2 regions of the Enterococcus rotai genome follow, and region 2 is predicted to be linked to the other one. Evidence: a T-box and tRNA genes for the amino acid it is inferred to sense, from the RefSeq annotation. Region 2 holds a T-box; the other holds one or more tRNA genes.

Region 1 (10,718 bases), 910 kb from region 2:
AACAATTTCTTCTTGATCAAATAATTCCTGGCCCATTCCAATATATTGAGCCCCTTGTCCACTAAATACAAAAGCTGTTTTCATTACTTTACTCCTTACTTTAAAAGCTGAACGAGCTCGTTCAGCATCGACGAAAAATAGGAAAAAATAAATGTGGCGCTTTTTGCCGCAATTAGTTTTTATCTTTTTTCCGAGATGCTAGCCCGTGAAGCTAGATAGTTTAAAAGCTGAATGGGCTTAATCAGCTCTGACTGAAAAATAGGAAAAATTGACTGTGATGTTCTTTGTCACATTCAATTTTTATCTTTTTTCCTAAAAGCTAGCCCATGAAGCTAGACATATTTAAAAGCGTAGCAGGCTCGTTCAGCCTTGAATGAAAAATAGGAAAACATGATTGAGGTGCTTTTTACCTCATTCAAGTTTTATCTTTTTTTGTCAAGCCTAGTAATCCACAAATAATTCCAGCTAGATCCATTGGTCACATCTTGCCGCCATCACTTCTTTTGTTTCAATAATATATGATTCAATAATTTCTTTTGCTGTTTCTTCTTTCTTTATCAGTCCTGCAATTTGACCAGCCATGATTGATCCTTGATGTATATCCCCTTCAACAACCGCTTTACGTAAGGCACCTTGACCTAATTTATCAAATTTTACAAGATCAGGTTCATCTTTTCTCAATTCTATCTTTTCTAAACGATCATATTCATTCGTCAATTTATTTTTGATTGTCCGCACTGGGTGGCCAAAATGCTGACATGTTACAGTCGTATCGACATCTCTCGCTTTGATGATTCTAGCCTTATAATTTTCGTGTACAGTACATTCTTTTGCAACTAGAAAACGCGTGCCAACTTGGACTGCGTCTGCACCTAACATTAGTGCCGCCGCCATGCCTCGTCCGTCCCCAATGCCTCCTGCCGCTATCACTGGAATGGTCAGTGCATCTACAACTTGTGGTACCAGACTCATAGTTGTCAATTTACCAATATGTCCTCCAGCTTCCATTCCTTCAACAACCACTGCATCTGCGCCTATTTTTTCCATACGAGCACCAAGCGCAACCGAAGGAATTACTGGAATTACTTTAATATTATGTTCTTTAAAACGAGCCATATACTTGCTTGGATTACCAGCTCCTGTTGTAACAACTGGCACATTTTCTTCACAAACTAAATCTACAATATCTTGTGCAAATGGTGAAAGCAGCATAATATTGACCGCAAAAGGCTTATTTGTTATTTCTTTGATTTTTTTGATTTCAGCTTGAACAACTTCTTTTGGTGCGTTACCACCTGCAATAATTCCAAGCCCACCAGCCTCAGAAACGGCTCCAGCTAGAGAAGCATCTGCAATCCAAGCCATTCCTCCTTGGAAAATTGGGTATTGGATTCCAATTAGCTCACATATCTTTGACTGCATATAGTACATCCTTTAATTTTATAGAATAATTAATCAAAAAAGAGCTGGAACAAAACTCTATAAGTTTAGTACCAGCCTTTGAATTCCAACGAGCGGTGTGAATAATGCAAGGTCTTTAGCAATTGTTGAGAATCGCACCGAGCCTTGCTCATCCAACTTCTATTTTACCTGATCGCTTTAAATATTATGCTTTTTGTTTTTCTACGTATGTTACTAAATCTTGAACAGTAGTAATACCATCTTCTGATTCGATCTTTATATCAAAAGCATCTTCGATTTCATTGATGATTTGGAATAAATCCAAGCTATCAGCGTCTAATTCTTCTTGAATGTTTGTTGTTAATTTTACTTCCTCAGGTTCTTTACCTAATTCTTCTACAATAATTGCTTGAATTTTTTCGAATACCATGTGTATATTCCTCCAATAATTTTCTTTTTTTAATTTATATAGTTACAGTTTTACAGCGTCATGAGGATTGAACCCCAAGTTAATCCACCGCCATAGCCTGTTAACACAATTTTTTGTTTGGAGCCTAATTGAAGCACTCCACTCTCAACTGATTCATCTAGTAACAAAGGGATACTTGCAGCTGAGGTATTACCATTATGTTCCATATTAGTGAGAAACTTTTCTCTTGGAACATTGAGTTTTTTTGATATCTTTTCGATGATTCGTTTATTCGCTTGATGTAATAATAAATAATCTACATCATCTTCCACGATCTCTCGAATATTATTCGTCACATCATTTAGCGAAAAATCATAGATATCCCTACCTGCCATTTGTAAATAGCCAGAGCTTTCAGCAGTTCCTGTATAAAAGGGACTCTGATTTTCTATATAACCAGAAGTTAGTGACTTTCCTCTTTGACCATCAGACTGTAGCTTTTCACTGATAAAATGCTCTTCGTCGCTTGCTTCTAATAAAACACCGGCCGCGCCATCACCAAATAATACAGCTGTACTGCGGTCATTCCAATCAAGAACTTTAGAAAGTGTTTCACCACCAATGATCATTCCTAATTTTTTACCTGTTCGAATCAATTTTTCACCCATACTTAATGCATAGACAAATCCACTGCAGGCTGCACTGATATCAAAAGCAAATGCATTTGTCGCTGAAATTTTGCCTTGAACAAGACAAGCAACAGAAGGTGTTCCGTAATCTGGTGTCATGGTTGCTACTAGGATGAAATCAAGATCTTGTGCTTTTATTCCGGATTTTTCTAGTAACTTTCCAGCTACTTTAATGCATAAATCAGAAGTATTTTCATTGATGACAATATTTCTTGATCGTATACCAGTCCGACTTGAGATCCATTCATCAGATGTATCCATCATCGTCGAAAGCTGATGATTTGATACGGCATTTTCAGGAACATATCGGCTCGTACAAGTTATTTTTGCATGTTGGTTCATCTTGGTCCTCACTTTTTATTTATATTCCTTTAAGAAATCATGAAGATTCTTCAATGCTTTTAATAAAGCTTTTTCTTCTGCTTTATCCATTTCGTTTAAAATTCTCTTGACCATTTCTCTATGGAAGTGCTGATGAACACGAAAAAGTAATTTTCCTTTTTTGGTCAAACCTAACTTGACTACCCGACGATCATCTTCGCTTCTTATACGTTCAACATATCCCTTTTTCACGAGATTATTGATTGCAACTGTCAAAGTTCCTACAGTGATCGACAATTCTTTGGCAACTTCAGAAGAAGTTTTTTTCTTATACATCCCAATTGCTTCAATCGTGTGCATTTCAGTAATGGATAAGTCCTTAAATTGTGATTTTTTCAGCTCGGATTCTTCGATCGTCAAAATGTCATTAAAGACGCTGACAAGATAATCATTGACTGTTTCTAAATTAGGTTCCATTTGTGTACACCATCCATATACTTTGATTATCAAATCATTTGATGTTCAAACTATATCGCAAATAAAAAAATATTGCAAGTAAAATAGTAGATTTTTAATTTTTCTTAATCAAGAAATCAATTTTATCCACCCATTTTTATTAAAAAATGTATTCTTCAATTTAGTTCACATTGATATTTGACACTTTTTCATATGATTTATCATCATTTATTTTTAATTCGATCGTCAAACTATTTTTGATCATTAAATAAACAAACACATTTATTTGATTTAAACATTCTTATTCTAGTAACTCACAGTAGCTTATCTGCAGTTTTTGACATTATTTCTTTGTGAATTCTACGAAAATTAGATTGTTCTTCCCTGTCAAATAGTTGTAAAAAAATCCTGTGGCGTACAAAAATGTACGCCACAGGATTTTTGATTATTTTATTGATTTTGTTAAATTCAGACTGAACTTTTTAATTATTGAATTAAATCATAAATTTCCATCGCAACAATATCAATATTATCAAATTGATAACTTTGTTGTGAATCAGTTTCTGTTAACTCAAATGTTTCAGTTGATTTATCATAGTTTACGATGCATTTTTCTGCACCTTCACGTTCAAAACGACGAACTTGAATTTCGTTGTCTGTTGCTTCAGTCATCGCTTCAAGTCGCTTGATAATCGCCACAAGTTGTGAATGTTTCATAAATGGGCCTCCCTTTAAAAACTAGTTCTGTATCATTGTATCAAAACATTGTCATTCTTGCATGATTTTTCGTCATTTTTTTTAATTTTTTTGCTGTTCTTTAATTTTTGACGTTTGGTTGTTTTCCATCTGTCCACCAAAGTTTGATCAACGCTTGTGTCCCATCATCCTCAAAGCCTTTAGCAGCAAGCTTTTCGTATAGTTCTGCTGCTAGTTTAGTAGCGGGTAAAGTAAGGCCCATTTTCTCAGCTTCATCTAAGGCAATTTTTAAATCTTTGATAAAATGCTTTACAAAAAAACCAGGAGAATAGTTTTCTTTTAAAATTCTCGGACTATAGTTGCTTAATGACCAGTTTGCTGCGCTACCTCCAGATAGTGTCTCAATCACTTTATTTAAATCCAACCCCGATTTATCCGCATAAACGAGCATTTCCGTCATACCTGTCATTGTGCCTGCAATCATGATCTGATTCGCCATTTTAGTATGTTGCCCCTTACCAGACGAGCCGTGAAGTGTAACAGTTGTCCCAAAAGTTTTAAAAATTGGTAATACTTGATCATAAATTGTTTGATCACCACCAACCATGATCGTTAAGGTCCCATTTTTAGCGCCCAGATCCCCTCCAGAAACTGGAGCATCTAATGCTGCACCTCCAAGTTGATTCGCTTTTATAGCAATTTTTTGTGCTAATGTTGGGGTACTAGTAGTTAAATCAACAATTATCTTACCAGTAATCTTTGTTGAAAAAATCCCATTCTCTTCAAAATAGATTGACTCAACATCTTTAGGAAACCCGACCATCGTAAATATAATATCACTACTCGCAGTAATTTCAGCAGGAGAATCTTGCCAAATCGCTCCCTCTTTTACTAATTCAGCAGTCTTGCTTTTCGTCCTATTGTATACATTTACATTTAAACCTTGTTTCATCATGTTTCTGACGATTGCCTCACCCATGACACCAGTTCCAATAAATCCTATTTGTGGCATACCTATGTCCCTCCTAATCGTTTTTATAAAGAAAAACTTCTCTTCTTAGTATAAACCAAGAGGAGAAGTTTTGATATTTATTTTCTTAATGACGTAAATTTCACTTTAATTCGTTCAATAGATGCAGCGGCCTCTTTTTCTATATTTCGCTGTTCATAATAGTTGATCATATCTTCATAGAATTCAAGCATCACATTGCCAAATCGAGTTGCAGATATTTCATACAGCTTATCCTGTAAAATGGCTTCATCTGGTTTAATTCCAGCTTCAACATATTCAATAAATGTCTGTGCAAAATCCGCATCTGTTTTAAACGTTCGTCCCAAGCTCTCATGATCAAATAAATGATTTAAATAAGCATTTCCTTCAACTACACATGGAACACCAGAAGCCATCGCTTCAGTGTATGTCAATCCTTGCGTCTCAGAAGTTGAAGCACTGACGAAATAATCAGCAGCTTTGTAATAGATAGCAACCTGATCGTTAGGAACTTCGCCAATAAATTGGATTTTATCCCCAATACCTAGCTCTTCGCCTAGACAACGAAGTTTTTCGACATATGGACCATCGCCCACAATGACAAAACGTGCATTGGGGAAACGTTCAAAAATAGTTGGCAAGCCACAAACAACAGCTTGAATATTTTTCTCGTAAGAAATCCGACTTAAAGATAGTAACATGATATTATCCTCATTTAGGCCTAGTTCTTCACGAAGTTCTTGCTTCATTTGTGCTGTAATATCTGGTCTTTCAAATTTTTTAATATCAATTCCCGTTGGAATAATTCTCATTGGAGATGTTACACCATATTCTTTTAATTTATCGATCACTCGTTCACTTGGACAAACCACACCAGTAGTATGATTCGCAAAGAAGCGAGAAAAATATTTCACGTGTGTTGGACGTACTACTTTCCCTTTAGCAATATAATGTAGATAGTCTTCATACATTGTATGATATGTATGGATAACAGGTATTTTAAGTTTTTTTCCTACCATCTTACCTAGTAGACCAGCTCCAAATTCCGTATGAGTGTGGATCAAATCCAATTCTAGCTCTTTTGCTATTAAATAAGCATACCACATACCGCGTACAACAATTCGTCGATCTTTAAATGATACAAATGGAACGCTAGGCATTCGGATAACATCTTCTTCAAACTCTTTAGCATTTGGATCCGTCGTTGTAAAAATGTAAACTTCATGACCTTTTTGTTCCAATTCCTCTTTAAGTGTCTTGATCGATGTTGCAACCCCACTAACTTGAGGAAAATATGTATCTGTAAAGAAACCAAATTTCACTTTTTTTCACCTCCACTAATTCTAATTTTTCTGATGTATTTGTTCTTTATTTTGAATACTTTCATTTTTTAGTACTTTTTCATAAACATCTTTTAGCTCATGTCCAATGTGCTCAATGCTTTTCTCTTTTGCCACTTTATAGCCTGCTAGGCTTGTATCTGGTATCTTCTTTTCAACAAGCTCTTCAATCAAACGAGTAAATTCCTTATTATTTTTTCCCATGTAGCAATTCTCTTTATCTACGAGCCATCCTTGGTACACTGGAATATCTCTGACTAAAACTTGTTGTTTACTAGCTAAAGCTTCTAATATCACAATTCCTTCTGTTTCTTCATAGGAAGGAAAGAAAAACAAATCAGCAGCTGAGTATGCACCCTCAATAATATCTCCTTTAATATAACCTGGAAACTCAACATTTTCAGGATGCTCATCTTTTACTATTGTCCGGATCGCCTTAGGAATCGAATACATCGGTGTATGTCCAAACCAGATAAAACGATATTCAGGAAACTTTTCAGCTAATTCGACAAAATCAATAATTCCTTTTCGTTCAAAATATAAACCAACACAAATAATTACTTTTTGTTCTGGCTTGATATTAAAATACTCTCGAAACTTTTCTTCTTTATCTACAGAATGTTTAAATCTATCTAAGTCAATACCATTTGAAATAGAAACAATTGGTACAGTTATTCCGTATCCTTCTAATAAATCTTTCGAATATGGCGTAGGTGTAATCAAATAGTCTGCTTTTGAGTATAGACTTACCAGATATTTTTTTACTAGAGGAGAAATCTGATTGGATCCAATAAATGAGTTTCTAAAATCTTCCTCTGTTGAGTGGGCATGATAAATAACTTTTTTACCCATTTTTTTTGCTTTATTTACCATATTGTGACTGTTGATCCCATAGGTATTAATATGTAAAATATCATAATCAGTGCAATCTGAATCAAGTGTATACTCTATCCCCACTTCAGAGAGAGCTCGCTTCTGATGGTCTAACGCTCGTCCTATTCCAGACTTCGCTAATATTTTTTCACCTTCAAAATATAATAAAACCTTCACGTTGCCCCTCCTAACATCTTTAAACCATTATAACACAGGTTAAAGAGACCTCACTCAAACTAAAGTCCTAGTTCCATCAGCTTACAAGTATTATATCAAAAAACTGCATCAGAAAGCCATTATTCCACAAAATAGATGCTTCACATGACAAAACTGTTAGATGAAGATAATCAATTTTACTAGTTATTATCATTATTTCATCTTTTGATGTTTCTATCAAATAATAAAGTTTATTTTACTAATAAAAAATAAAAAAGAACGAAAACCTATTCAGTTTTCGTTCTTTTACTCCGGCAGTAGGACTCGAACCTACGACATCATGATTAACAGTCATGCGCTACTACCAACCTTAAGCCGTTATATTATCTTCATCGTTTGGCGTGTTACTTCGGTGCCTTGCGACAAGATATAATATAACAAGTTTTTCTTTATTGGTCAACCTTTTTTTTAAAGAAATATAAAAGATTTTTTTTCATTTCTTACTGTCATTCGCTATATTTTCGGCTTTAGAATAAAAAGACTATTAAATGTAGTCATTACTACTAAAATACTTCCTAATTACGATTGATTTGTTAATTCAAACAGAAATAGTTCGAATAGATTTCCATTTGAATCACTTGAACTTCCACTATTTGTAAAGCCATTTTTCTCATAAAACTGTTTTAGCTTTTGATTACTAGCTAAACAATCCAAGCGCAACTCTGATACTTCACCACTGAATTCCAGTTTTAATGCGCTAAGTAACTCTGTCCCATAAGATTTTCCTCTATATGCTGGACGAATGATCACACGATGTAAGTAACAAGCTTCCTTATTAAATCCAACAGTTTTCCACAGTAGTCTATCCCACTCTGTAGGATTTTTCCATGCAGCAACCATTCCAACTAAGTGATTCTTACTATTATAGAAGAAAAAAACTTCTCCTCTTGCTACTGCATCTGCTAATCCATGCTTATCTTCCCCTTGTAGAACGTCTGACCACTGATTACTTCTGATCGATTTAAGCCATTCAGCACTTTCTTTCAATAAAAGCATTGCAGTTTCAGTCTCTTCAATCGTTGCTTTTCTTAATTCCATAGTCGTACTCTCCTAATTAATAGTAAAAAAACAGAACAAAACTATAATTTCGTTTTGTTCCGTAACATTTGAATAAAAGGTAATTAGCAGTATACCCCTCTTATTTTTATGTATTTGCTTTCGTTTTAAAACATTGGTACTCCCTGAATATCATAAGAAGCTAATAAATTTTTTAATTCAGATGGTTTTTCCCACACGTATCTATTATCAATAGTAGGAACTACAAGATCTTCATTCATTTCAAATACAAATAAAGGCATATTTTCAGCATCTGTATGTGCATTTGTCAACTCGACCAAATTAATTGAAGTAACATCTAGTTGAACTTCTTCTTTGAAAACTTGCAACATACTCGCTAATCCTGTCATATCTTCAGAAACTTTTGTTGTAACAAACGCCATTGACTCACCCACTGGATGAACAAGAAACTTTTTCGAACCATCATTTAGGTTCAGCATAATAGTACCAGCGACTTTTTTGTTAGACAAAACATCCACCTCAATTAATTTTTGTTTTCAGAAACTAGGAAAATTGTACCATATTTTCTGAAAAAAAACAGAATTATTTCTCAAGCAAAGCATCCATTGCCTCATCAGTCCAGATAGGAAGCTCTTTCTCTAACGTTTCAAAGCCAATTTTTTTATTTTTATTGGTAAAATATTTTTTGCGGCGATGATTTGGCTGTTGTATTTGCTCTTCCAATGTTCTTAATGATAAACTAATTTTTTTTGAATATTCATCGATATCAATAACTTGAACTTGAACTTTTTGTCCAACTGTTAATAAACTATGAATATTTTTAGTATAGCCTGCTTGCACTTCTGAGACATGGATCAGCCCTTGAACTGTATCACTTAATGAAACAAAAGCCCCATAAGGTTGTAACCCTGTAATCGTCCCATCAAGAACCATTCCTATTTTGTATTCCATATTCATATCCTCTTTTCATTGTTCCCATCAAAATGTTGTACGCATCTAAAATGATATCATGTTCCAAGCAAAAGTGCATGAATTTATTTCTACTATTACATTATTGATTCTTTTTGTTCATATTTTATTGAAAGTCCATTATACTATAGTTAGGTTTTAATAAATGAACATGTTTTCAATAGAAAGGATGAATTGAATGGTAGAATTTGATACAGTTTATGATCGTCGTAATACAAATTGTTCTAAGTGGGACTCCATTAAAGAGACTTATGGAGAAGATGACTTGCTGCCTTTATGGATTGCCGATATGGATTTCAAAGCGAATCCACCTGTGCTAAAAGCATTGAAAGACACGGCCGAACAAGGGATTTTAGGTTACTCTCCTGCTCCTGATTCTTTATATGATGCCATTCAACATTGGCAAAAGCGTCACCATGATTATTCTGTTAGTAAAGAAGCAATTCTTTTCAACAGCGGTGTTGTTCCAAGTCTTTCTTTAGCTATTCAAGCTTATACTAAACCTGGTGATGCCATCTTGATTCACGATCCTGTGTATCCTCCATTTGCTAAAGTCGTTGAACAAAATGACCGTAAGCTGGTTCGTAGTCAGTTACTAACAGAACAAGGGCACTTTGTCATGGATCTTACAGAAATGGAAAAGCAAATCGTGGCTGAAAATATTCGCCTTTTTATTCTTTGTAACCCTCATAATCCAGGTGGACGCGTCTGGACTAAAAGTGAGCTGGAAGCTTTTGGTAAACTATGTGCCAAATATGATGTGCTTGTTATCAGCGATGAGATCCATCAAGACTTGATTTTTGCGCCACACGTGTTTACAACATTTTCAAATGTTCATCCGACATTTAAAGATTTCTCCATTACCTTAACTGCTGCAACAAAAACGTTTAATTTAGCTGGTATTAAAAACTCAATGATTTTTATTGAAAATCCTGATCTTCGAAAAAAATTCGTTGCCGCCCAAGAACGAAATTTCCAAAACGAGATTAATATTTTCGGTTATGTTGGGACAGAAGCTGCTTATCAAAATGGTGATCGTTGGTTATCAGAGTTGCTAGTTTATCTAAAAGAAAATATCGAAACTGTGAACGACTTTTTACAGGCAGAGCTTCCTACAGTCAAAATGATGCGCCCAGAAGGCACTTACTTAATATGGCTAGATTTTTCTGCCTACGGTTTGACTGATGCACAGCTGCAAAAACAACTGATTCATATCGGAAAAGTTGTGTTGAATCCAGGTATTTCTTTCGGTCCAAAAGGCACTCAACATATGCGTTTAAACGTTGCTTGTCCTAAGGAAACACTTTTTGAAGGTTTACGTAGAATCAAAGCTTCTTTTG
Region 2 (10,718 bases):
TCTTAATTTTAGATTTAGAAAACTCACTATAATTGAACCTCCTGTACATCGATTGGATGAGGATTTTCTTCAATAGACGCAACATTGCCATCATGCAGACGAATTACTTTGTGAGCGATACTGGCGAATTCTGCATTATGTGTTACCATAACAACCGCTGTGTTGGAATCATTAGCCGCTTCTCTTAGAATTTCCATGATTTTTATTCCTGTGCCTGAATCTAGAGCCCCTGTAGGTTCATCACAAAGCAATAATTCTGGCGACTTTGCTAAAGCTCTAGCAATCGACACACGCTGCATTTCACCTCCAGACATTTGTGTTGGAAAATTATTTTTTCTATGCTCTAACCCTACTCTTTTCAAATAATTTTCTGCCTTATCTTGATTTCCTGTTAATTGTGCTGCAATAGCAATATTTTCATACGCAGTTAAACTAGGTATAAGATTATAGAATTGAAAAACGAACCCTACAACATCTCTGCGGTAAACGGACAATTCAAAGTCATTTAGCTTCGTTATATCTCGTCCATCAAAACAAAAGCCCCCTCTTGAAGCACGATCCATTCCCCCTAATAAATTCAGCATCGTACTTTTCCCTGATCCAGAGGGTCCTAAAATGACAGTGAATTTCCCCTTTTCAATTGTAAAACTTACATCATCCAGCGCTTTTACCTTTTGGTCTCCTACCTCATACTCTTTACTAATATTTTTAAATTCTAGCATTATATCCTCCTAATTTTTAAAACTGAATGAGCCATTTTACATTGACGAAAAATAGGAAAACAGGATTGTGACGTTCTTTGGCACATTCTGGTTTTATCTTTCTTCTGAGATGCAAGCCCATAAAGCTAACTAATATTTTGTCATGATCAAAAATTTCTCTTTTAATCCAGGTTCTGAATATTGTTCAATAATCCTTTGAGCAACAGTTTCTCGATTTTTTTGAATTCTTGTTTCTGCTAGCTTCACAGCTTCTTCAACAGGAACTACTAAGGGAAGATGATACAACTCAACAATTTTCTTGACACGTTCGACTTGACTCCCCATTACAAGCTTAGGTTCTAAACCAATACTGATGAATGCATTTTTTAATTCTTGATCTGATAACATTCGATATTTTTCTGAAACTAGGCGATGTCCATCTGACTCCATTTCGAACTCTATTGGCAAGTGAACTGTATCTGTATACCACTGTTTTGCATGTTGATTGGCGACTTGTCCATAAGCATCCAAATATTTTTTGAAAAAACCACGAGCTGGCAACCCTAGTACGGCTTTTGCCATTCTGTGAGAAAAGGATGATCCAGGGTTTATACCAACCTTCATCCTTACTGTTCCATATATCCATTCGTTCATTACAGATCCATCTGAAATAAAGCTTCCAGAAGTTTGATAAAGTGCCATTTCTTCTCTAATTCTTTCTTCCATTCGTTTGAGTCCAAGTGCTAATAGTTCTGTAGCATTCATATCTTGAAAACGACGACCGGGATACAAATCAGTTAAAATTTCTCTTGCAGATAACGCATTAATCAGAGGAATTCCCGTCGCTATAGATAATGCTGTTGTAGTAGTGGTCTTTCCTGTAGAATACGTTCCTGAAATTACTAGCCTGATTTCCTTCTTATCCACGTTCTTCACTCCCACTACTTACTTTTTCAGGAACCTTATGAGCTAATTTCCCTGAAAATCTAACTTTACTATCAGCTGTTTCACCAGCCATATTGAATGTTCTCCAGCTCTCGTTGTTCATTGAAATAACCTGAGTTCTGTTTATTCCACCAGAAACAAGCACTTTTTCTGGATTATATTGATAAGGCTCATCCATTTCTGCCTTAGCCGATCGCATCCAGAAAGTATCGCTATATTTCCTTTCAATATCGTCAAAGTTATATGCAACAACTTGACTCATCTGAGAAAAAATAATCAACCATTCAATCAAAGACATCGCTTGAGCAACCTTACTCCCTATTCCAGAATAGATAACCTCACTTTGCATTGATCGAGTTACTTCACACATCATTTCTTTTCCATTAAAAATTTCAATATTTTGGATATCATGACGTAAGTTTTTTAAATGGTTACTCATGTAATGTGCTACTTGTTCTTTGCTATTTTTATTTTGTATAGTTGTACTATTACACTTCTTCAACTGAAGTGTAATTCTCATTCCTAAAATGAAAACAGTAAATTCCTGTTTATCTTTTTGAATGATTCTTTTTTCCAAGATCATCGGTATTCTCCTTAGATCTTCAACAGGTACTACTCCTGCCTTGATTTCAAAAGAAGCTAAATATAAACTTTCCAGACAAATCTCCGGATTGTATCTACACAAATAATCCTCTGCGACTAAAACGGCCAATATCAATCCATCAACCGTACTTAAATGTGGTTTCAAACTTTCCCCATTTTTTTCTGACCAACCACATGATTGATTGATCTTCGCGACAAATACAATTTCCGAACTAGCGGTGTTCTCTTCTACTCCATCTAGCAAACTGTATTCTGTATTTTTGTGTCCCAAACCAAAATATCTAGTTTCAAACTTACCAAGTATTTCGTCAACAACCATTTTTTCCCCTCATTTCCATTTGATATACTTAGCATAAAAGGAAACCCGCAAGAAAACATCCGTATCTTCCGAATGTTTTTTTGCGGGTTTCCTCATTAATCGATTAAATTCAATTTAATTGCTTCTCTAACTGCACCAATTCGACTGTTTACTCCAAGTTTTCTACATATATTAGTTACATGAGACTCAACTGTTCTTCGACTTACATAAAGTTCTTTTGAAATCTTTTCATTTGTATATTCATTGACAATTAGGTTGATAATTTTTATTTCTATTTCACTTAAAATCGGATTTTCTTCTATTGAAACTAGAAAATCAGGGATTACATGATTTCCTTTATAGACATTGATTACTGTACTAATAAGTTCTTCATAGCTTGTCTCTTTACGAAGAAATGCTTTTACACCTAGTTCTAATGCTCTTTTATGAAGCATTTCTTCATAAAAGCCTGAAATCAAAATGACTTTCACATCACTATTAGCCATACCTTTTATTTTCTTTACCAAATCAAATCCATGAACACCATCTAACATCAGATCCATCACTACGACATCTATATTCTTGTACTTAATACAAATCAAAAATTCTTCTACTGTTGTGTAGGCTCCAATTATATCAAATTCTGGAACTGTTTCTAATTTATTACGCAGCCCTTCTAGTACAAGTCGATGGTCATCAATTAGTGCCATTCTGATATTCATATCATTTCTCCTTTTAAATGATCGTAAGGAAGGGTCATCGTAATAATCGTTTGATCATTTGTTTCAATCAATAGTTCCCCACCAAGCAAAATCAATTTTTCTTTAATTACTTCCAATCCAAAATGTGCGTGAGTATCAGCTTTCTTTTGAACATATTTCCCATTATCTAATACTTTAAATTCACAAAACTCATCCTTACACGTGATAATCAATTCGATTTCATCTGCTTTTCCATGCAAAATACTGTTGTTCATAAACTCTTTCAAGGAACGCAAAATAAAATTATTCACTTTCACTGGGTAGTGCTCTACTTTTGTATCTATACTATGCGTAATTCCCACAGAATATTTCTTCATTGTCTGTTCAATCATAGAAACAATCGTATTGGTCAACCCCATTTCTTTAATCATCAATGGATAGATATCTGAACATAGCTCTCTCAAGTTAAATATTACTTCGTCTAATTCCTGAATAATCACTTCTTTTGCGATACTGCTCTCTTTTTCTTCAGCAATCTTCATTAAATAGATGACATCTTGAATAACCGTGTCATGAATGTAAGTAGAGATACTTTCTCTTTCATCTTCAACAGCGACAAATAATGAAACTGGATCACTATACTCTTTATTTCGTTTCACAGTTAAAATCAGTTCGCCAATCAACGGGAAAAAAGAGGAAATCAACAGAAAAACATAGCACAATAAGATAGCAAGAGGAACATATCTACCTAATAAGGAGACTAGAATTATCGTAAAAGATAAAATAAAAGCGAGAATAAAATATAACAGTGCTTGGTTCATCCGATACCTATATCTTAAAAAACGTGATAATATCAACAGATGAATTACACCAAAAATTGGAAATATTGTAAAAATAACTACTAAATAAAACGGTGCTACCCAGCCAGTAGGTAAAATGTAAAATAAAAATAAGGGGACGAAACTCAATAGACTGATTAAGGATAAATTGACTTGTGTTCCTTCTTTTCTCGTCTTACTAGAAAATCTTTTTTGTAAATCACTGATTGATAGAATAATCAGAATAAAACCCAGCAAGTAAAATACGCCTACGGATAAATATTCAGTTAAAACAACAGGTAATTGAACAAAATATACAATGAGCATCAGAGAAATATTCACTAATCCGACTAATCCAATAAATCGTACGATTTTACTACTGACTATATTTGTTGATTTAGATTTATCTAAAAACGTATAGACATAAAAAGGAAAAGCTGAGATAAACAAAATAATAATGAGCCGCCCCAAATAATTTCCCATACTAGAAGGAACAACTGATAACAACGTAAAAATAGCTAGCACACTAAATTGATAAAATCGTTTAGAGCTATTATTGGCTAATTGTTTTTTGGAAAGTCCTATCAGAAAAAGAAGATACACCAAACCAATAATGAAGAAAATGCAAAATACTTTAAAATTTCGATTATTTTTAGAAAACAATATTGTATGTAACTCACCGTCTCTTGCAACAACCACACTTTTAGCTTGTTCTACAATCAGCCAATTATTCAATAGACTATTCTCGTTTACTGATTGTTTATTGATGAATTTTAGTTCATCATTTATCTTTACACCACTACTATTAGCTGCACCATCAGCCTGTAGTTTTGTTACAACCCACGTATTCCCTTCTTTTCTACCTCCAATGCCAAGATAGTTACTTTGAGATGTCACCAACCAAAAAAAATAAGCGCTGATTGCTATAAAGACTATTAACAATAAAATACTCAGTTGAATCCATGTTTTCCTTCTTGATTTATTCAAGCTCTATCCTCCAAGCTATTAAGGGTTATTAATTGATTTTTCACTAATTGATTACTATTTTATCATACTCTTTAAAGAATCGATATTATATTCTAAGAAATAACAAAAAATGAACTTTCAATTATATTTACATTAATCACTTACCAAGGTTGACATCCCAACAAAAGTTTTGTATCCTAGTGACAAGCAAAGAGAAAAAGTATTTATAGTAATGAATCAAAGAGAGTTTGCGGTGGTGAAAGCAAATATTCAACTATAAAGAAGTCCGTCTCTATTCTATGCGTTTGACGAAATAAGCCAAACCGGTGGCAGCCGTTATCTGCACTACAAGGGCAGCATCATGCTGAACTTGGGTGGTACCGCGAAATTCAAGTCATTTCGTCCCAAGAATTTTTTCTGGGGATGGAGTGGCTTTTTATTTTGCTGCAATATTATCTAGCCACGCTTTTATATGTTATCTAGCCTCGCAGACTAGCCTTTTGGAAAAAAGATAAAATATGATTGTGGCAAAAAACGCCACGTTCATATTTCCCTATTTTTCTGTCAAGGCTGAACGAGTCTGCTACGCTTTTAAAATAAGGAGGAATAAATATGTTAGATGTAAAAATGATCCGTCAAAATTTTGATGAAGTACAAGCAAAGTTGAAAACCCGTGGTGTCAAAGAAGAAGTATTAGTAGAATTTTTACGCTTGGATGAAAGTCGTCGTAACTTATTAGTGAAAACAGAAGAACTGAAAAAATATCGTAATGATGTTTCGGCTGAGATCGCACAATTAAAACGGAATAAAGAAGATGCTACTGACAAAATCGCTGAAATGAAAGAAGTTGGCGGGAACATCAAAGCGATGGATACTGAAATTGAGGAAATAGATGCCAAACTACAAGAGATTTCTACAACTTTACCTAACCTTCCTCATGATTCAGTACCTGTCGGCGCTGACGAAGAAGATAACGTTGAAGTTCGTCGTTGGAGCGAGCCAAGAAATTTCGCATTTGAACCAAGACCTCATTGGGATGTAGCCGAAAATTTAGATATTCTTGATTTCGAGCGTGGCGCAAAAGTATCTGGTAGTCGTTTTGTTTATTATAAAGGATTAGGTGCTAGACTTGAACGAGCATTATATAATTTTATGTTGGATATGCATGTTTATGATCATGGGTATACAGAAATGATGACTCCTTATATCGTAAACAGTAATTCTATGTTTGGAACTGGACAATTTCCTAAATTCAAAGAAGATGTTTTCCAATTAGAAGGCACTGATATGACGTTGATTCCAACTGCGGAAGTTCCTCTGACAAACTATTATAATAACGAAATTTTAGATGGTAAAGATTTACCAATCTACTTTACAGCCTTGAGTCCATCTTTCCGTTCTGAAGCAGGCAGTGCTGGTCGCGATACACGAGGATTGATTCGTTTACATCAATTCAATAAAGTAGAAATGGTGAAATTCAGTGATGCAGACCATTCTTATGAAGAATTAGAAAAAATGACCGCAAATGCGGAAGATATTTTACAAAAGCTAAACCTTCCTTACCGAGTTATGTCATTAGCTACAGGAGACATGGGCTTTTCTGCCGCAAAAACCTATGACTTAGAAGTTTGGATCCCAGCTCAAAACGCTTATCGGGAAATCAGCTCTTGCTCAAACTGTGAAGATTTCCAAGCACGTCGTGCGATGATCCGCTACCGTGATGAAAATGACAAAGTTCAATATGCTCATACGTTAAACGGTTCAGGTTTAGCAGTTGGCCGAACAGTTGCAGCTATTTTAGAAAATTATCAAAATGAAGATGGAACAGTGACGATTCCTGAAGTTTTAGTTCCTTATATGGGTAATTTAAAAGTGATTAAATAATTTTTTTAGATTAATAAAAAAAATTAAATAAATCAAAAGAATCATCTCCATCATAAAATGACAGTTGAAAGTCCCAAATAGGCATGATACATTTAGATTACTGTATATAATCAAATTTATAAATTAGAGGGATCAAACGTTATGGAGAGAAATAATCACCCACGAGGAACCAGAAACAGCCGCCGCGAAAAAAAGAAACGTGTTTTTTCAAAAAAATTAGCTTTTGCATCTATTTTAACTATTTCTATTATTTTAATTTGTGGCGGTGTCTACGCAACCTATGCGATGCAACATAAACCAAAAGAAGCTAGTGAGCTAGAAGATAATAGTGATTTTGAGCAAAAAGAAGCGGCACTGCTAACAAAAATTCGAGATTCTCAAAAGCAGGAGGAACTTGAAAGTACCGAGCAAGAGAAAACAGAGGGCAATATTCAAACACTAACCTATGAACCTGCTGCATCTGATTCTATCCCTCAATTAGAAGCAATAAAAACTGAATTAGCAACTTTGATGACTGCTACTGAAAAAGACAGCTCAAAAAAAACAGCCATCAAGCTTGTCGGTCACATAAAGATGCTTAAGATCAATGATCAAGTCATTGGTTATCAACCAGTTGTTGATACGTATACTTGGGATTATAATGATGAGGATTGGTCTGAGAAAACCGAGATGGGTAAAAATACAGCATTCGTCAATCAAAAAACAAAGCAGCCGTTGACACTACAAGATATTTTTATGAGTGAAGCAAATATTTTAGCAGTTCAACAAGTGATTGAACAAACATTACTCTCTGAAAGTTCAGATGGCAATGCAATCATCGATAGTATACTCAATATGCCTGAGATTTCTTTAGATGGAACTGCATTCACTTACTATTCTGATAAAATCAGCTTAGGACTTCCGGAAAACCCAACTGGCAAAACAGAAATTACATTACCGTACAAAGATATCGCTGGATATATAAATCCAGAATTTGTTGATCCAACTGCTATTCAAGGGGCTTTACCAGAACCTTTAGACCCAAATAAAAAATATATCTCTTTAACATTTGATGATGGACCGAATCCTGAAACTACACCGAGACTTCTAGATATCCTAAAAGAAAAAGGCGTCAAAGCAACATTCTTTATGTTAGGACAAAACGTCGTTAAACACGAAGCTCTTGTAAAAAGAGTAGCCGAAGAAGGTCACGAGGTAGCTAGTCACTCCTACTCGCATCCTCAATTAACCAGTGTCGATGCACAAAGAGTGAAAGATGAAGTCCAAAAAACAGATAAAGCTATTTATCACGCCATCGGCAAACTACCTACTGATTTTAGACCGCCATATGGTGCTGTGAACAAAGAAGTAGCGAAAATCATTGGTAAACCAATCATTCAATGGTCGGTTGATTCTCAAGATTGGCAAAGCCACAATGCTCAAGCCATCATTAAACGGATTGATGAGACAGCTTATAATGACACAATCGTTTTAATGCATGATATCCATCCAGAAACAGTTGATGCTGTTGCTGCTGTGATTGACTGTTTACGTAATGAAGGCTACGAGATCCTACCTTCTAAAGAATTACTAGGAAAGAAAGCTAAGCCTCTGCATATGTATTACGGTTCTAAAGATGAGCGTCCTGTACAATAAACAATAAAAAAGAGCGTATGTCGATTAAGACATACGCATTTTTTTATTGTTCTACAGAATAATTAGGTGCTTCTTTGGTAATTTGAACATCATGGGGATGAGATTCTTTCAATCCGTTTCCACTCATTTGGATAAATTGCGCTTCGTCACGTAATTGTTTCAAGTTTGCAGCTCCTACATACCCCATACCTGATTTTAATCCACCAATCATTTGGAATACGATATCAGATACGCTTCCTTTATAGGCAACACGGCCTTCGATACCTTCTGGAACTAATTTATTTGCTTCATTGACACTGCCTTGGAAATAACGATCACTTGACCCTTTTTCCATTGCACCTAATGAGCCCATCCCACGATATGTTTTAAAACGACGACCTTGATAGATCTCAAACTCACCTGGTGATTCATCTGTCCCAGCCAGCATACTTCCTAACATAACGGCATGTCCGCCAGCTGCTAAAGCTTTAACGATATCTCCTGAATACTTGATTCCACCATCAGCAATAATTGCTTTTCCATATTTACGAGCCACAGAAGCGGCATCATAAATCGCTGTTAATTGAGGAACACCGACACCTGCTACAACACGAGTCGTACAAATAGAACCTGGGCCAATCCCAACTTTAACAACATCGACACCTACATCATAAAGAGCTTTCGCTCCCTCAGCCGTTGCGATATTTCCAGCAATCAGCGTAGCTTCTGGGAAAGTATCACGGATTTCTTTGATTTTACGGATAACACCTGCACTATGTCCATGAGCCGTGTCAATAATGATTGCATCTACTCCAGCTTCCAATAAAGCTTCGGCACGTTCAAATGTATCACTTGTAACACCAACAGCAGCTGCCGCTAATAAACGACCATGCTCATCTTTCGCTGCATTAGGAAATTCGATTACTTTTTCAATATCTTTGATTGTGATCAACCCACTCAAGCGGTTGTTTTCATCAACGATCGGTAATTTTTCGATTTTATGTTTTTGTAAAATCTTTTCAGCATCTTTTAGAGAAGTACCAACTGGGGCAGTTACTAAGTTGTCTTTTGTCATTACTTCATCGATTTTCATTTGATAATCCGTTACAAAACGCATATCACGGTTTGTAATAATCCCTACTAATTTACGGTTTTCCATTGTTTCTACAATTGGTACGCCACTGATACGATATTTACTCATTAAGTTTTCAGCGTCTGCCACTAAATTTGTTGGCGTTAAGAAAAATGGATCGATGATTACGCCGCTTTCAGAACGTTTTACTTTACGAACTTCGTCTGCTTGCTGCGCAATACTCATATTCTTATGAATAACTCCCAAACCACCTTGACGAGCCATTGAGATTGCCATTTTACTATCCGTTACAGTATCCATGCTCGCACTGATTAGAGGAATATTCAACTTAATATTTTTTGCTAGTTGGATGCTCATATCCACTTCATTAGGCAGCACATGACTTTCTGCTGGAATTAATAAAACATCATCAAATGTAAGACCTTTTTTCACAAATTTTGTTTCCCAGTTAGACATTTTCTAGACCACTCCTCTATTTAATTTTATATAAGAAAATAACAGATAATATAAGGTAAGTCAACCGCATTTCTTTGTTTAGAGCGATTTTCTTTTGGTTTCTCGAAACATGAGCTTTTTCTCATTTTTTTGTTATCAAAACAAAAGGATAACTATTGTTATTTCTTTAATTTTAACCTAACAAGTACTCTCTTGCCACCTTGCCACATAATCCCTAACAAGAGTGTCGAAATAGAAACACCTAAGGAAATTTTTTGAGCTAAAGTTGGCTGGTAGGAGACCACGACACTTCCTTTATTGGCTAGCGCAATATCAACTAAACCAGTTTGTTTATTTAATACAGTTGGAACGATTTTTTCTTTTCCATTACTTACTATTTTGGCCTGATAACCATAATAATAGATAAATGGAACTGTCACAGTCGCCTTTTCTGTGTATTTAGTTTGATAATCAAATGCCACTGAATCAAATGTCATTTCGACTTTTTTTACTTCTATTTTTTCACTATCATACGTAAGCTGACGATGTTTATTTTTTTTGATAATGTCATAATCTACTTCTGTTGGTAAATATTCATGCCCTGCACCAATATAGTAACTATTCGTTTGATCATATGACTGATGAGATAATAGCCGCTTT

The links. The T-box of region 2 lies ahead of serS (serine--tRNA ligase). A T-box ahead of a tRNA ligase gene usually reads a tRNA of that ligase, here a tRNA-Ser.
Region 1: it has a tRNA-Ser gene. The T-box ahead of serS (serine--tRNA ligase) is inferred to sense a tRNA for this amino acid. The anticodon was not compared.

Annotation. Positions count from the first base shown of each region.
Region 1 is NZ_CP013655.1:288,244-298,961, forward strand. It holds gene fabD (ACP S-malonyltransferase) at 1-84, opposite strand, end outside; gene fabK (enoyl-[acyl-carrier-protein] reductase FabK) at 466-1,422, opposite strand; gene ATZ35_RS01355 (acyl carrier protein) at 1,607-1,831, opposite strand; gene ATZ35_RS01360 (beta-ketoacyl-ACP synthase III) at 1,882-2,841, opposite strand; gene fabT (fatty acid biosynthesis transcriptional regulator FabT) at 2,857-3,297, opposite strand; gene ATZ35_RS01370 (YkuJ family protein) at 3,763-3,993, opposite strand; gene ATZ35_RS01375 (NAD(P)-dependent oxidoreductase) at 4,094-4,984, opposite strand; gene ATZ35_RS01380 (glycosyltransferase family 4 protein) at 5,062-6,285, opposite strand; gene ATZ35_RS01385 (LTA glycolipid anchor biosynthesis glycosyltransferase, IagA/BgsA family) at 6,307-7,353, opposite strand; tRNA gene ATZ35_RS01390 (tRNA-Ser) at 7,645-7,712, opposite strand; gene ATZ35_RS01395 (GNAT family N-acetyltransferase) at 7,912-8,430, opposite strand; gene ATZ35_RS01400 (hypothetical protein) at 8,556-8,927, opposite strand; gene ATZ35_RS01405 (CvfD/Ygs/GSP13 family RNA-binding post-transcriptional regulator) at 8,992-9,360, opposite strand; gene ATZ35_RS01410 (MalY/PatB family protein) at 9,557-10,718, shown strand, end outside.
Region 2 is NZ_CP013655.1:1,200,016-1,210,733, reverse strand. It holds gene ATZ35_RS05640 (ABC transporter permease) at 1-27, opposite strand, end outside; gene ATZ35_RS05635 (ABC transporter ATP-binding protein) at 27-722, opposite strand; gene ATZ35_RS05630 (AAA family ATPase) at 852-1,628, opposite strand; gene ATZ35_RS05625 (AvrD family protein) at 1,621-2,568, opposite strand; gene ATZ35_RS05620 (response regulator transcription factor) at 2,664-3,269, opposite strand; gene ATZ35_RS05615 (ATP-binding protein) at 3,266-5,053, opposite strand; T-box leader at 5,231-5,442, shown strand; gene serS (serine--tRNA ligase) at 5,645-6,916, shown strand; gene ATZ35_RS05605 (polysaccharide deacetylase family protein) at 7,058-8,551, shown strand; gene guaB (IMP dehydrogenase) at 8,595-10,079, opposite strand; gene ATZ35_RS05595 (6-pyruvoyl-tetrahydropterin synthase-related protein) at 10,238-10,718, opposite strand, start outside.